DNA from 3 places in the Clostridium sp. Marseille-Q7071 genome. Region 2 is predicted to be linked to each of the others. Evidence: predicted binding sites of a transcription regulator. Region 2 holds the regulator's gene; each other region holds the start of a gene.

Region 1 (4,535 bases), on a different contig from region 2:
TACTACGCTAGGGAAAACAACATAAAGATTGAGTAGTATGAACAAGTTAGTCAATTGAGAATTGAAAATGGACAATTGGCAATGCGGTTGAAATTAGTTTTAATCAAACTAATTTCTTCTAATGTATTTTTAATAAAAGTGACTACGTCACTTTAAAAAAGAAATCAATTGAAAACTTCTCCTTTAAAGGAGAAGTATCAATAATTGTCCATTGTCAATCGTCAATTCTCAATTATATAAGAAGAGGATACTAATAAAGTTAACTAATACTATGGAGAAACTATAAATGCTAATTTTTTATAAAAGTTACTGTGTAGCCTAAAAATAATTATTTTAAATTTCTCAGCTACTGCTGAGAAATGTCAATAATTGTCCATTGTCCATTGTCAATTTTCCATTGCAGAAGGGATGTTTATGAATTATATAATTGATAAAATAAATAAGTATAAAGTATATATTATATTAGGAATTCTCATAATCATTGGTGGATTTATTGGTTATGAGTATTTTTTTAAATATGCTGATTTGTTTAAAAATCCAGATAAAATAAAAGAGGTTATCTTATCCTATGGAAGTTATAGCATATTAATCTTTATACTAATACAAATACTTCAAGTAGTATTTTTCTTTATTCCAGGAGAAGTTATACAAATTGCAGGAGGATACATTTTTGGTAGTTTTTTAGGAGGAATAATTTCTGTTATTGGCATTTTTCTAGGAAGTGCTATTGGATATTTAATTGCAAGATACTTGGCAAGGGATATGGTCCGAAAAATCATAGAAAAGAAGAATTTAAAATTCTTTAGAAAGATATTAACAAAAGGTAGTAATAAAATGGTCATATTGCTTGTATACTTAATTCCAGGGATACCTAAAGATATATTAGTCTATCTTTGTGGATTATCTGATGTAGATTTTTGGGATTTTATATTGTATTCAAGTATGGGCAGATTTCCGTGGATAATTATTTCAGCTATATTTGGACATAGTATAGGTGATAGAAACTATGTAATTTTAGGAAGCTTAGCCATAATATCCATTATATTTTTCTTAATAGGAGTACTAAAAGGAAATAAAGTACTTCAATATTTACATGAAAAAAGAAAAAAAAGGGAATGAATATTAAAGCATATTTAAAAATAACTAGTTAGTATGTTCATCTGGTTTGTATAGGGATACAATGCGAAAACTTAATATATACTCTAGAAAATAAATTTTCTATAAAAATAGTCTAAATCCTTAGAAATTAAGGATTAATAATGAAGAATGAAAAATTCAGGAAAAAATTCACTAAAGGTGAATTTCTTAAAATAAAATTTATTTTTAAAAAACTCCAAAAGCTTTAGCAGTAGAGTTTTAACCATAATTCTTTATTCAAAAAAAGATTTTTTATTATGGAAATTAAAATCACGCATAAGTTAAATTTTGATTAAGGAACCGTATATCATACTGCGTCGTCATAATTTAATGATAGCTAGACTATAATGAAAATTTGTCGAACTGTTTGATGTAAAATAGATTTCGTACTTTTAACTAGTTATTTTATTTCATATGCCTAAAATAAAAGTTGATAAAAAATACAATTAATAGAAATATTGAGAAAAGATAAGGAAAATAAAGTTATATTAAGGAAAATTGGAATAAAGGCTATTTTTGAACTGTAAAGCAAATTTGATATTAATCTAAGGTTTAATTATGATAATAATAGAATTAGCACTCAATGATATGGAGTGCTAACAAATTGAAAATAAATAATTTTTATTTCATATATTTAAGGAGGGCTAAACTATGGCAATAAAACCACTTGGTGATAGAGTAGTTATAAAAAGATTAGAGGCTGAGGAGAAGACTAAGAGCGGAATAGTTCTTACGTCAGCATCAAAGGAGAAACCACAAGAGGCTGAGGTTATTGCAGTAGGCTCAGGACTTGTAGTTGACGGAAAAGAAATAAAAATGGAAGTTAAAGTAGGGGATAAAATATTATTCTCTAAATACGCAGGTAATGAAATTAAACACGAAGGACAAGAATATATCATATTAAAGCAAGAAGATATATTAGCAGTTATAGAGTAATATTATAGAATATAGTCGAAAAGTAAGCGTATAATAGGAGGTTTTATCATGGCTAAGACAATTTTATTCGGTGAAGAAGCAAGAAGAGCTATGCAAAGAGGAGTGGATACTTTAGCAGATACAGTTAAAGTAACTTTAGGACCAAAAGGAAGAAACGTTGTTTTAGATAAAAAATTCGGTTCTCCACTTATAACTAATGATGGAGTAACAATTGCTAGAGAAATAGAACTTGAAGATGCTTTTGAAAATATGGGAGCACAACTTGTTAAAGAAGTTGCTACAAAAACTAATGATGTAGCAGGGGATGGTACTACAACAGCTACAGTTTTAGCTCAAGCTATAATAAGAGAGGGCTTAAAAAACGTAACAGCTGGTGCTAATCCAATGTTAATAAGAAATGGAATAAGAATGGCAGTAGATAAAGCTGTTGAAGAAATAAAAAAATATTCTAAGCCAATAAACGGAAAAGAAGATATATCAAGAGTTGCAGCTGTATCAGCGGCAGATGAAGAAATCGGACAATTAATAGCAGATGCAATGGAAAAAGTGGGAAATGAAGGAGTTATCACTGTTGAAGAATCTAGAACTATGGGAACAGAGCTTGACGTAGTTGAAGGAATGCAATTTGACAGAGGATATTTAAGTCCATATATGGTAACTGATCCAGATAAAATGGAAGCTATTTTAGATGACGCATATATCTTAATCACTGATAAGAAAATCAGTAACTTACAAGAAATTCTACCAGTACTTGAACAAATAGTTCAGCAAGGAAAGAAATTATTAATAATTGCTGAAGACATAGAAGGAGAAGCATTAGCTACATTAGTAGTTAATAAATTAAGAGGAACATTTACTTGTGTTGCTGTTAAAGCTCCTGGATTTGGTGACAGAAGAAAAGAAATGCTTGAAGATATAGCAATACTTACAGGTGGAGTTGTAATTTCTGAAGAATTAGGATATGACCTAAAAGAAGCTACAGTAGAAATGCTTGGAAGAGCTGAAAGTGTTAAAATTTCTAAAGAAAATACGACTATTGTAAATGGAAAAGGAAATAAAGAAAATATAGCTCAAAGAGTAAATCAAATAAAAATACAAATGGAAGAAACAACTTCTGATTTCGATAAAGAAAAATTAAATGAAAGACTTGCAAAACTTGCAGGTGGAGTAGCTGTAATAAAAGTTGGAGCTGCTACAGAAACAGAACTTAAAGAAAGAAAATTAAGAATAGAAGACGCATTAGCTGCTACCAAAGCTGCTGTTGAAGAAGGAATAATTGCTGGTGGTGGAACTGCATATGCAAATGCAATTCCTGAAGTTGAAAAATTAACTTCTGATATAGATGATATTCAAGTTGGTATCAATATTGTGAAAAAAGCATTAGAAGAACCATTAAGACAAATAGTTATAAATGCTGGTTATGAAGGTTCTGTAATCATAGAAAAAGTTAAAGGAACTGGAGCAGAAATGGGTTACGATGCATTAAGAGGAGAATTCGTAGACATGATAAAAGCTGGTATAGTTGACCCAACTAAGGTTGCAAGAACTGCTCTTCAAAATGCTGCATCAGTAGCTGCAACATTCTTAACAACAGAATCTGCTGTAGTAGATCTTCCAGAGAAAAATCCTGTTGCACCTATGGCACCAGATATGGGAATGGGTGGAATGTACTAATAAAAAAACATGGAGTTATGACGAAAGTCATAACTCTTTTTTTATGTATATGAAAGTATAAAAAATTTTGAAAGTTGAAGATAAAAATAGTAGATATTTTTTATAACCTATATTATAATAAGAACAAATGTTCTGTGGAGGGAAGATAAGATAATGATAAATAAAATAGGAAAAATAACAATATACGTAAATAATCAAGAAGAAGCTAAAAAATTCTGGACTGAAAAAGTGGGATTTGTAGTTAAGTTTGAACAAGAAATGATGCCAGGTATGAAATGGTTAGAAGTAGGTCCAAGTGAAGATGAATTTGCAACATTTATATTATATAATAAAGAAGTAATGGAGACTCAAAATCCGTCAGCTAATGTTACTCATCCATCAATAATATTAAGTACAACTGATATTGATAAGGCATATGACGAGATGAAAGAAAATGGAGTGGATTTAGGAAAGCTAATGGCTATGCCTTATGGAAAGATGTTTTCATTTAAAGATCAAGATGGAAATGAGTACTTATTAAGAGAAGATAAATAGGATATTTATAGAGTGATAAAGTTATTCTTTATCACTTTTTAAAAATATAAACTAAGACATCTTTGAGAAATAGCATACTAATATTCTATCATATATTCTATCATATTGAGTTATTAGAACATTTTCATAGCATAACTATAGATGGAATATAGCGCCTTGTGTGATGCAGACTATATGGCTCATATTTGACTTGTCATTTTCTTTCACATTTCTAGAGCTTAAACTAATTCTTAATAAAGTGATTATAAAAAAGT
Region 2 (4,535 bases):
ACTAATCTTTCTCCATCTGCTAAAAAGGATACTACTGAAGGAGTAGTTCTTGCACCTTCCGCATTTGGAATTATAACTGGTTCTCCACCTTCCATAACAGCCACACATGAATTTGTTGTACCTAAATCAATACCTATTATTTTTCCCATTGTATTTACCTCCTAAATGTTAATTTGCAACTTTTACCATACTATATCTTAATACTTTATTTCCTTTTTTATATCCTTTTAAGAAAACTTCTGCAATTTGATTTTTTCCGAAATTCTCATCTTCTATATGCATAACAGCATTATGAAGATTAGGATCGAATTCAACGTCTGTAGCAACTTCCTCTATCCCTAATTTTTCAAATGAAGTACTAAATTGCTTAACAGTCATCTCTATTCCCTTTTTTAGATCTTCTTCACTTCCACTAACACCTAGTGCACGTTCAAGATTATCTAGAACAGGGAACATTTCCTTTAGAACATCTTCGCAAGCATCTACGTAAATGTTCTCTTTTTCTTTTATTGTTCTTTTCCTATAGTTATCATATTCAGCAGTTAATCTTAAAATTCTATCTTTTAATGATGATAATTCTTGTTTTAGACTTTCATTTTCTTCTTTTAAAGCTTTTACATCATAAAGTTCTGGTGATGATATGTCTTCAAACTCTTTATCCTCATTTATTTCAGATTCTTCTAAAGTCTCTTCCACATTATCAACTTCTTCATTATTTTCTAAAGCCTCTTCCATTTTTTTATTCTTCAGGTCTTCATCTATATTTTGCACTTCCCATTCCTCCATTCCAAAGCTATTATAATACAACGATTTTACTTAAAACCGTTGTATTTTTTTGATATATTAATATTTAGTTCATTAACTATGCTATTAAGGACTGCAATTACCTTGCCATAGGGAATTCTAGTAGGCCCTATAACCCCTATAGTTCCTAGTGAATTGCCATTATAACTATATGTTGCAGTTATTATACTGCAATCTTTAGCACATTCCATAAAATTCTCTCGCCCAATTTTTATAGATAATTCACCTTCATCATTTTCAAGAATATTACTGATACTTTCAGAATTATTAACTAACACTAAAAATTCCTTTGCTTTATCAATATTATTGTACTCGGGATAATTAAAAATATTTGTGCTTCCTTCTATATAAACCTCATTATTTTCAGTATTCACTAAACTTTCATAAAGTACAGGAAGTATAGCATCGAATATTTCTTCATTTCCATGTAGATCTTTTTTTAGATTAATTAATAATTCTAAATTAATTTTTTCTACAGAAATATCTCTTAATCTTATATTTAAAATATTATTTATTTTGAATAATGAATTATTGTCAATTGGATTACTAACTCTAATAACATTATGCTTTATCAAACCACTATCCGTGATAATTGTAGATAAAATACTATTCTTATCTAGGCTAATTAACTGTATATATTTAACAAAACTTTTTTTAACCGATGGTGCCTTCACAATAGATGTTAAATTTGTAAGTTCTGAAAGAATTTGAGTTGCACCTTTTACAATTTTGTCAATTTCACTAAAAGCTAAATCTACTAAATAATTTTTTATGGCACTTTCTTCTTCTTGAGTTAAAGAGGATAATTTCATAAGTCTATCTACATACAGCCTATACCCCTTATCTGAAGGTTTTCTCCCTGAAGAGGTATGTAATTGTTCTAAATATCCCATTTCCTCTAAATCTGCCATTTCATTTCTTATAGTAGCTGAACTAATTCCTAAATCATACTTTTTAGCAATAGTTCTTGATCCTACAGGCTCTCCATAGATAATGTAGTCATTGATAATAGCCTGAAGTATATAAATTTTTCTATCATCAATCTTCATGTTATCACCTCTTTATTAGCACTCTCTATTATTGAGTGCTAATCACTACATTTTTAAAATATCATTTAAATTTTTAATTGTCAATACCCTTTATGATTTTTCTAGTAAAAATTCAGACATAATTATATTAGATACCTCTATTCCCCTTTCATTTAAAAATATTCTTTCCTCAGTTTCACATAACATATTTAAAGATTTATACTTGTCAATAACTTCTCCATAAATACTATGTATGTTTTGTGAAAATCTTTTCTTAAACTCTTCTTTTTTAATCCCACAAATTTTTCTAAGACCCAAAAACATGAATTCTTCTATATTTTCTTCTAATGTATTTTCATTTTTATATACTAGTGGGCTATTATATTTATTCATTCTCTCTATATAATCTTTTATATTTTCAGTATTTGAATATCTTACATTATCTATGTAAGAATGAGCAGCAACACCACAACCAATATAAGGATTTAAATTCCAATATACTAAATTATGTTTACATTCTTTATTTTCCTTAGAAAAATTAGAAATTTCATATTGGTTATAACCATATTTCCTCAAAGTTTTTAAAGTAGTAGAGTACATTTGCCGTTCAATATCTTCATTAGGTAAATTTAATTTTTTATTTTTATAAAGATTAAAAAACGGAGTTCCTTCTTCAATAATTAAACTATAGCAAGATAAGTGATCTGGATCTAATGATGCTACTTCTTCAAGAGTTTCCTCCCACATTTTAAGATTTTGATTTGGAAGTCCAAACATTAAATCTATATTAATATTATCAAAACCTAATTGTCTTGCCATTAAATAACTTTCTTTAAATTCTTCTACAGTATGAATTCTTCCTAAAGTTTTTAATAAATTATTCTGCCAAGCTTGAAGTCCTATACTTAATCTATTAACCCCCATGGTTTTTAGAAACTCTAGTTTTTCTTTTGTAAAAGTTCCTGGATTTCCTTCTACAGTAAATTCTACATCCTTATGAATATTTAGTTTATCTATACTTTCTTTTAGTATCTTAAAGCCTTCTAAAGATAAATAGGTGGGAGTTCCCCCACCTATAAATATTGTTTTTATAATATTGTCACTGCTTATGTTGTCAATTTCTTTAGATAAGGCTTTAGCATAATCAAGCATATATCCTTCATTGCCACTAAAAGAAGCAAAGTCACAATAAAAACATTTGTTTTTACAAAATGGAATATGAATATATAATGCTACCTTATTCATAATCTGATCCTCACTTTTTACTAATCTATTTTTAACACGGCCATAAATGCTTCTTGTGGTACTTCTACGCTACCAATTTGTCTCATTCTTTTCTTTCCTTGCTTTTGTTTTTCTAAAAGTTTTTTCTTTCTTGAAATGTCTCCACCATAGCATTTTGCAAGTACATCTTTTCTCATAGCTTTTACAGTTTCCCTTGCTATGATTTTTGAACCTACAGTAGCCTGTATAGGAATTTCAAATAATTGTCTAGGAATAATCTCTTTAAGCTTTTCAGCCATAGCTCTTCCTCTATAATAAGCTCTTTCCTGTGGTACTATCATTGATAAGGCGTCTACCACATCTCCATTTAACATTATATCTAACTTAACAAGTTTAGTTTCCTTATATCCTTTTAATTCATAGTCAAAAGAAGCATATCCTCTAGTCCTAGATTTTAATGCATCAAAGAAATCATAAACTATCTCATTTAAAGGCATATCATAATTTATAACTACCCTTGTTTCTTCAATATATTGCATATCAATGAATATACCTCTCTTATCTTGGCAGAGTTCCATTATTGCTCCAACATAATCTGAGGGTGCAATTATAGAAGTTTTAACCATAGGCTCTTCCATATAACTTATTTCTGATGGTTCTGGAAGATTAGTTGGATTTGTTATTTCTATAAGAGTTCCATCAGTTTTTACTACTTTATAAATAACAGAAGGTGCTGTAGTTATAATATCCAAGTTAAATTCTCTCTCTATTCGCTCTTGAATAATCTCCATATGTAGAAGCCCTAAGAAACCACATCTAAATCCAAATCCCAGTGCTATAGAAGTCTCTGGTTCAAATGATAATGCAGCATCATTTAGTTGCAATTTTTCTAGCGCCTCTTTTAAAGCTTCATATTTTGATCCATCTACAGGATAAATTCCACTAAAAACCATTGGTATTGCAGGTCTATAACCTTCAAGTGCTTCTTCTGCAGGTCTATTAGCTTCTGTAATTGTATCTCCTGCTCTAGCATCTCCAACATTTTTTATTGAAGCACTTAAATATCCAACTTCACCTGCTCTTAGTTCTGTAATCGGCATTGGTGCCGGTGTAAACACACCAACTTCAGTAACATCATAAACTTTATTAGTATTCATAAGTTTTATTTTCGTTCCTGGTTTAACAATACCATCCATAACTCTTATATATGTAACAACGCCTTTATAACTATCATAATATGAATCAAATATTAAGGCTTTTAATGGAGCTTCCTCGTCTCCATTTGGCGCTGGTACCTTTTTTACTACTGTCTCTAAAACATCTTCTATATTAAGTCCTGTCTTAGCAGAAATAAGCGGTGCATCATGAGCTTCTATTCCTATTACATCCTCTATTTCTTGTTTAATTTCATCTGGTCTTGCACTTGGAAGATCAATCTTGTTTATTACTGGTGCAATTTCAAGATTATGATCTAATGCT
Region 3 (4,535 bases), 1.6 Mb from region 2:
AGCTCCTACAAGCATAACTAGGGCTTCTGTTGTTTTATAATACATTCCAATTAAATCTTTAGTTACAAACATTAAATCAGCAAGGGCAATAGCACTGACAATTGATGTTTCTTTTAATATAAAGATTGCATTAGCACCTAGGGCAGGTATTGCAACTGTAAAAGCTTGTGGTAATATTACATATCTAATCAGTTGTGCCTTAGTAAGTCCAATGCTAAGACCAGATTCAATTTGAATTTTGTTTACTGCTTCAAATCCACTGCGAAATGCCTCAGCCATATAGCTTCCCCCTAGAAAGGCAAGGCTAATGACAGCACAAGTATAGGCTTCAAGCTTTATACCCATCTTAGGTAATCCATAATAAAGGAAGAAGAGTTGGATTAAAAGAGGGGTATTTCGTGAAAGTTCAATATAACCGCTAACAATATGCCTTAAAACTTTCACTTTGTAATAAATGATTAAACTACAGATAAATCCGATAAGTACTGACAACACAACACCCCAGAAAGCTAGAGTAAGGGTTAGCTGTGTAGCTTTTATGTAAAGGGGAATATTTTTTAAAATAAAATCAATGTCCATATAACTCACCTCCTAAGGTTAAAATGTATAATACATATATGTTTAGTATGAATAAGATTGTAGCTCTGTAAAGATGAAAAGTCAATAGGTTTTCAAAATTCATTTTTATAATACATATATGATTAGTATGATATTGACTTTAATATTATTTATAGGTAACATATAAATAATATTAAACAACTATGAAATGGGTGAATATAGTGAGAATATCAGCAAAAGGACGTTATGGTTTGGCAGCAGTGATTTATATGGCACAACTTCATCAAAATGGAGAGTACATTACAATTGTGAAAATATCGGAAGCACTTGGTTTATCAAAAATTTATTTAGAGCAGACATTTTCATTATTAAAAAGAGCAGAAATAGTTACATCTATCAAGGGTGCACAAGGAGGATATAGATTGACACGAATGCCTAGATATATAACCGTATTTGAGGTTTTGTCAGCGATCGAAACTTCTTTATTTGAAAAAACAGAAGAAACTGTTGAGAACAAAGTATCAGCACTAGAATCTGCTATGCAGTCATTCGTCTTTGAACCACTTGATAATGCAATTGAAACAAGTTTAAAAAAAATTACATTATATGAATTAGCAAATGAATATGAAAAACAAAGAGAAGATAATGACTTTATGTTTTTCATTTAGTCATCATAGCTAACACTTGTTACCAAATAAAAACTGAAGAAGATATGTTTATATTATTTTATGAATGAAAATTATAACATTACAATACAAACTCCAATGGGAGTAGAAAAAGATACAATTACTTTTGTAGTTGATGGTGACGTATTAAGCGGCTTATTAAATATTATGGGTGAAAAAAATGATTTTTCCAATGGAAAATTAAATGGAAATGAATTTGAATTCTCAGGAAAAATCAAAAAACTTATTAAAAAATACCATATATAGCAAAAGGTTCTGTTGAAGGAGATATATTAAATGTTATTGTAGACACAGAGCATGGTAAATTGCCTATAAAAGGAACTGATATAAAATAATAAAGCAAAACTTTTATAGCTATTAAATATAAATATCATTAACAAAAATAAATTTAAAAGCGTCACAAATTAGTGACGCTTTTTTTAGTATTGCTGGCATGGGGCATAGCGATAGCTATTAGTTTAAAATAAATGAATATGTAATATAGATTTTTAAAACTTAAATAAGTAGTGATAGGCTAGATAAATTAATTTGATGTTAGTTATATGAAAAGTATTTATTAGTTCTATAAGTAATATTGACATAACATGTAAAATATGTTATAAAAATAATAGCTGTTAGCACTCAAGGGAAAAGAGTGCTAATAATCATGCTATATGAAAACAGCAGAGTGCTTAATAATAGTTAAATTAATTTTTAAAAAGTAATTTAACTGATAATATAACTTGTTTTCAAAATTTTATAATAATTAGCTGAAAGGTCACATTCATTAAAAACAGGATGAAAGACTTTTATTTGTATATATTTTTTATTGTGAAGGGAGAGATTAAATTTGGAAACAAAACAATTTAAGGCAGAGTCTAAGAGACTTCTAGATCTTATGATTAACTCAATTTATACTCATAGGGAAATTTTTTTAAGAGAACTTATTTCTAACGCCAGCGATGCAATTGATAAAATTTATTATAAGGCATTAATGGACGAGTCTTTGACTTTTGAAAAAGATGATTATTATATTAAGGTAGCTTCTGATAAAACAACTAGAACAGTAAGAATTTCTGATACTGGTATTGGAATGACAAAAGAAGAACTTGATGATAATCTTGGGGTTATAGCAAAAAGTGGGTCTTTACAATTTAAAAAAGAAAATGAATTAAAAGATGGATATGACATAATCGGGCAGTTTGGAGTAGGATTCTATTCTGCATTTTTAGTAGCTGATACTGTTACTGTTATAAGTAAAGCTTTTGGTAGTGATGAAGCTTACAAGTGGGAATCTAAAGGTATCGATGGATATACCGTTGAACCATGTGAAAAAGATTCTATTGGTACAGAAATAATACTTAAGATAAAAGAAAACACAGAAGATGAGAACTTTGATGAGTATTTAGAGGAATATAAACTACAGTCTATAATTAAGAAGTATTCTGATTTTATTAGATATCCAATAAAAATGGACATAACTAGAGAGAAACTTAAAGAAGGTACTGAGAATGAATATGAAGAGTATCTAGAGGAACAGATTGTAAATAGTATGGTTCCTATATGGAGAAAGAATAAAAACGAGCTTACCAAGGAAGATTATGATAACTTTTATTCTGAAAAGCACTACGGATTTGATAAACCAATAAAACATATTCATACCAGTGTTGATGGTGCTGTAAGCTATAATGCAATTTTGTTTATTCCAGAAAAAACACCATATGATTTCTATACAAAAGAATATGAAAAAGGTTTAGAGCTATATTCAAATGGTGTTCTAATCATGAATAAGTGTGGAGATTTATTACCTGATTATTTTGGATTTGTTAAAGGTATAGTAGATTCAGAAGATTTATCTCTTAACATATCTAGAGAGATATTACAACATGATAGACAATTAAAACTTATTGCTAAAAATATAAAAACTAAAATAAAAAATGAGTTAGAAAACATACTAAAAAATGAGAGAGATAAATATGAAGAATTCTACAAATCTTTTGGAACACAATTAAAATATGGCGTTTATAGTGATTTTGGAAGCAATAAAGATGTGCTGCAAGATTTATTAATGTTTTATTCTTCAAAAGAGAAAAAGATGGTAACTTTAGCTGAATATGTTTCTAGAATGCCAGAAGATCAGAAATATATTTACTATGCTGCTGGTGAATCAAATGAAAGAATTGAGAAACTACCACAAACAGAAATTGTATTAGATAAAGGATATGAAATATTATACTTTACAGAGGATGTAGACGAGTTTGCTATAAGAATGCTGATGAAATATAATGATAAAGAATTCAAATCTGTATCAAGTGGTGATTTAGGTATAGAAATGGAAGAAAACGAAAAATCAGCTAGTTCAGATGATAAGGACAATAAAGAACTTTTTGAACATATGAAAGATATTTTATCAGATAAAGTAAAAGATGTTAGAGAATCAAAAAGATTAAAGAATCATCCAGTATGTCTATCAAACGATGGTGAGCTTTCAATTGAAATGGAGAAAATTTTAAATGCTATGCCTAACAATGAAAATATAAAAGCAGATAAAATTTTAGAAATAAATACAAATCATGATGTGTTTAAGTCATTAAAAGAAGCTTATGAGAGTGATAAAGACAAGCTTAAATTATATACAGATTTATTATATAATCAAGCATTACTTATAGAAGGATTAACTATAGCTGATCCTGTAGAATTTACAAATAATATATGTAAAATAATGATATAGGCAAAAAGCATGTAATGCTTATTTATAATTGATTCTGAAAAATAAACAAATAAAAACCTAAAAGTCTATATAGATTTTTAGGTTTTTATTTGTTCCAATCTTAATTTTTCTATGGATTTCTTAATAAATTATTTAAAAACAGGAGCTTGATATATATTATTAAGTTTACATTAAACTAAATAATATATTGTTTTAGATAAAGAATTCATTAAAATGAATTGATTCTAAAAATAAAAAGAAATATAATTTAAATAAATGAAAGTGAATTGCAATATCATTATTAAAAAATCTTAATTTTATCACACAACACAGAATACTCGGTACTTCAGTGCCAAGATGAATGTGCCATAAATTTCTCGTTGGAAATATAGAGAAAGACTTAAAGAATATAATAAATCAACTTGCAAATGATAATGGAATAACCATTGTAGAAATGGAAACCGACAAAGATCATATACATTTGCTAATAGAGTGTACTCCACAACATTATATACCTAATATTCTAAAATCATTAAAAGGTGTATCTGCAAGAAGAATGTTTCAGTTACACCCAGAACTTAAGAATAGGCTATGGGGTGGAC

The links. Region 2 encodes HrcA, which represses chaperone genes, less so after heat shock. Its sites were predicted from a motif close to TGTTAGCACTCNNNNNNNNNGAGTGCTAACA; they were not measured.
Region 1: groES (co-chaperone GroES) is a predicted target of HrcA. The motif match lies at 1,709-1,739, and genes of this name have one in related genera.
Region 3: htpG (molecular chaperone HtpG) is a predicted target of HrcA. The motif match lies at 1,857-1,887, and genes of this name have one in related genera.

What each region holds. Positions count from the first base shown of each region.
Region 1 is NZ_CBCOPR010000002.1:52,259-56,793, reverse strand. Features, by position in the region: gene ACWPW7_RS23020 (DNA-3-methyladenine glycosylase family protein) at 1-36, shown strand, start outside; gene ACWPW7_RS23015 (TVP38/TMEM64 family protein) at 415-1,119, shown strand; gene groES (co-chaperone GroES) at 1,789-2,073, shown strand; gene groL (chaperonin GroEL) at 2,122-3,747, shown strand; gene ACWPW7_RS23000 (VOC family protein) at 3,901-4,281, shown strand.
Region 2 is NZ_CBCOPR010000001.1:2,388,132-2,392,666, reverse strand. Features, by position in the region: gene dnaK (molecular chaperone DnaK) at 1-149, opposite strand, end outside; gene grpE (nucleotide exchange factor GrpE) at 169-786, opposite strand; gene hrcA (heat-inducible transcriptional repressor HrcA) at 813-1,853, opposite strand; gene hemW (radical SAM family heme chaperone HemW) at 1,944-3,080, opposite strand; gene lepA (translation elongation factor 4) at 3,098-4,535, opposite strand, start outside.
Region 3 is NZ_CBCOPR010000001.1:3,988,337-3,992,871, reverse strand. Features, by position in the region: gene ACWPW7_RS18955 (amino acid ABC transporter permease) at 1-579, opposite strand, end outside; gene ACWPW7_RS18950 (RrF2 family transcriptional regulator) at 780-1,226, shown strand; gene ACWPW7_RS18945 (hypothetical protein) at 1,287-1,490, shown strand; gene htpG (molecular chaperone HtpG) at 2,074-3,954, shown strand; partial or broken gene tnpA (IS200/IS605 family transposase) at 4,304-4,535, shown strand, end outside.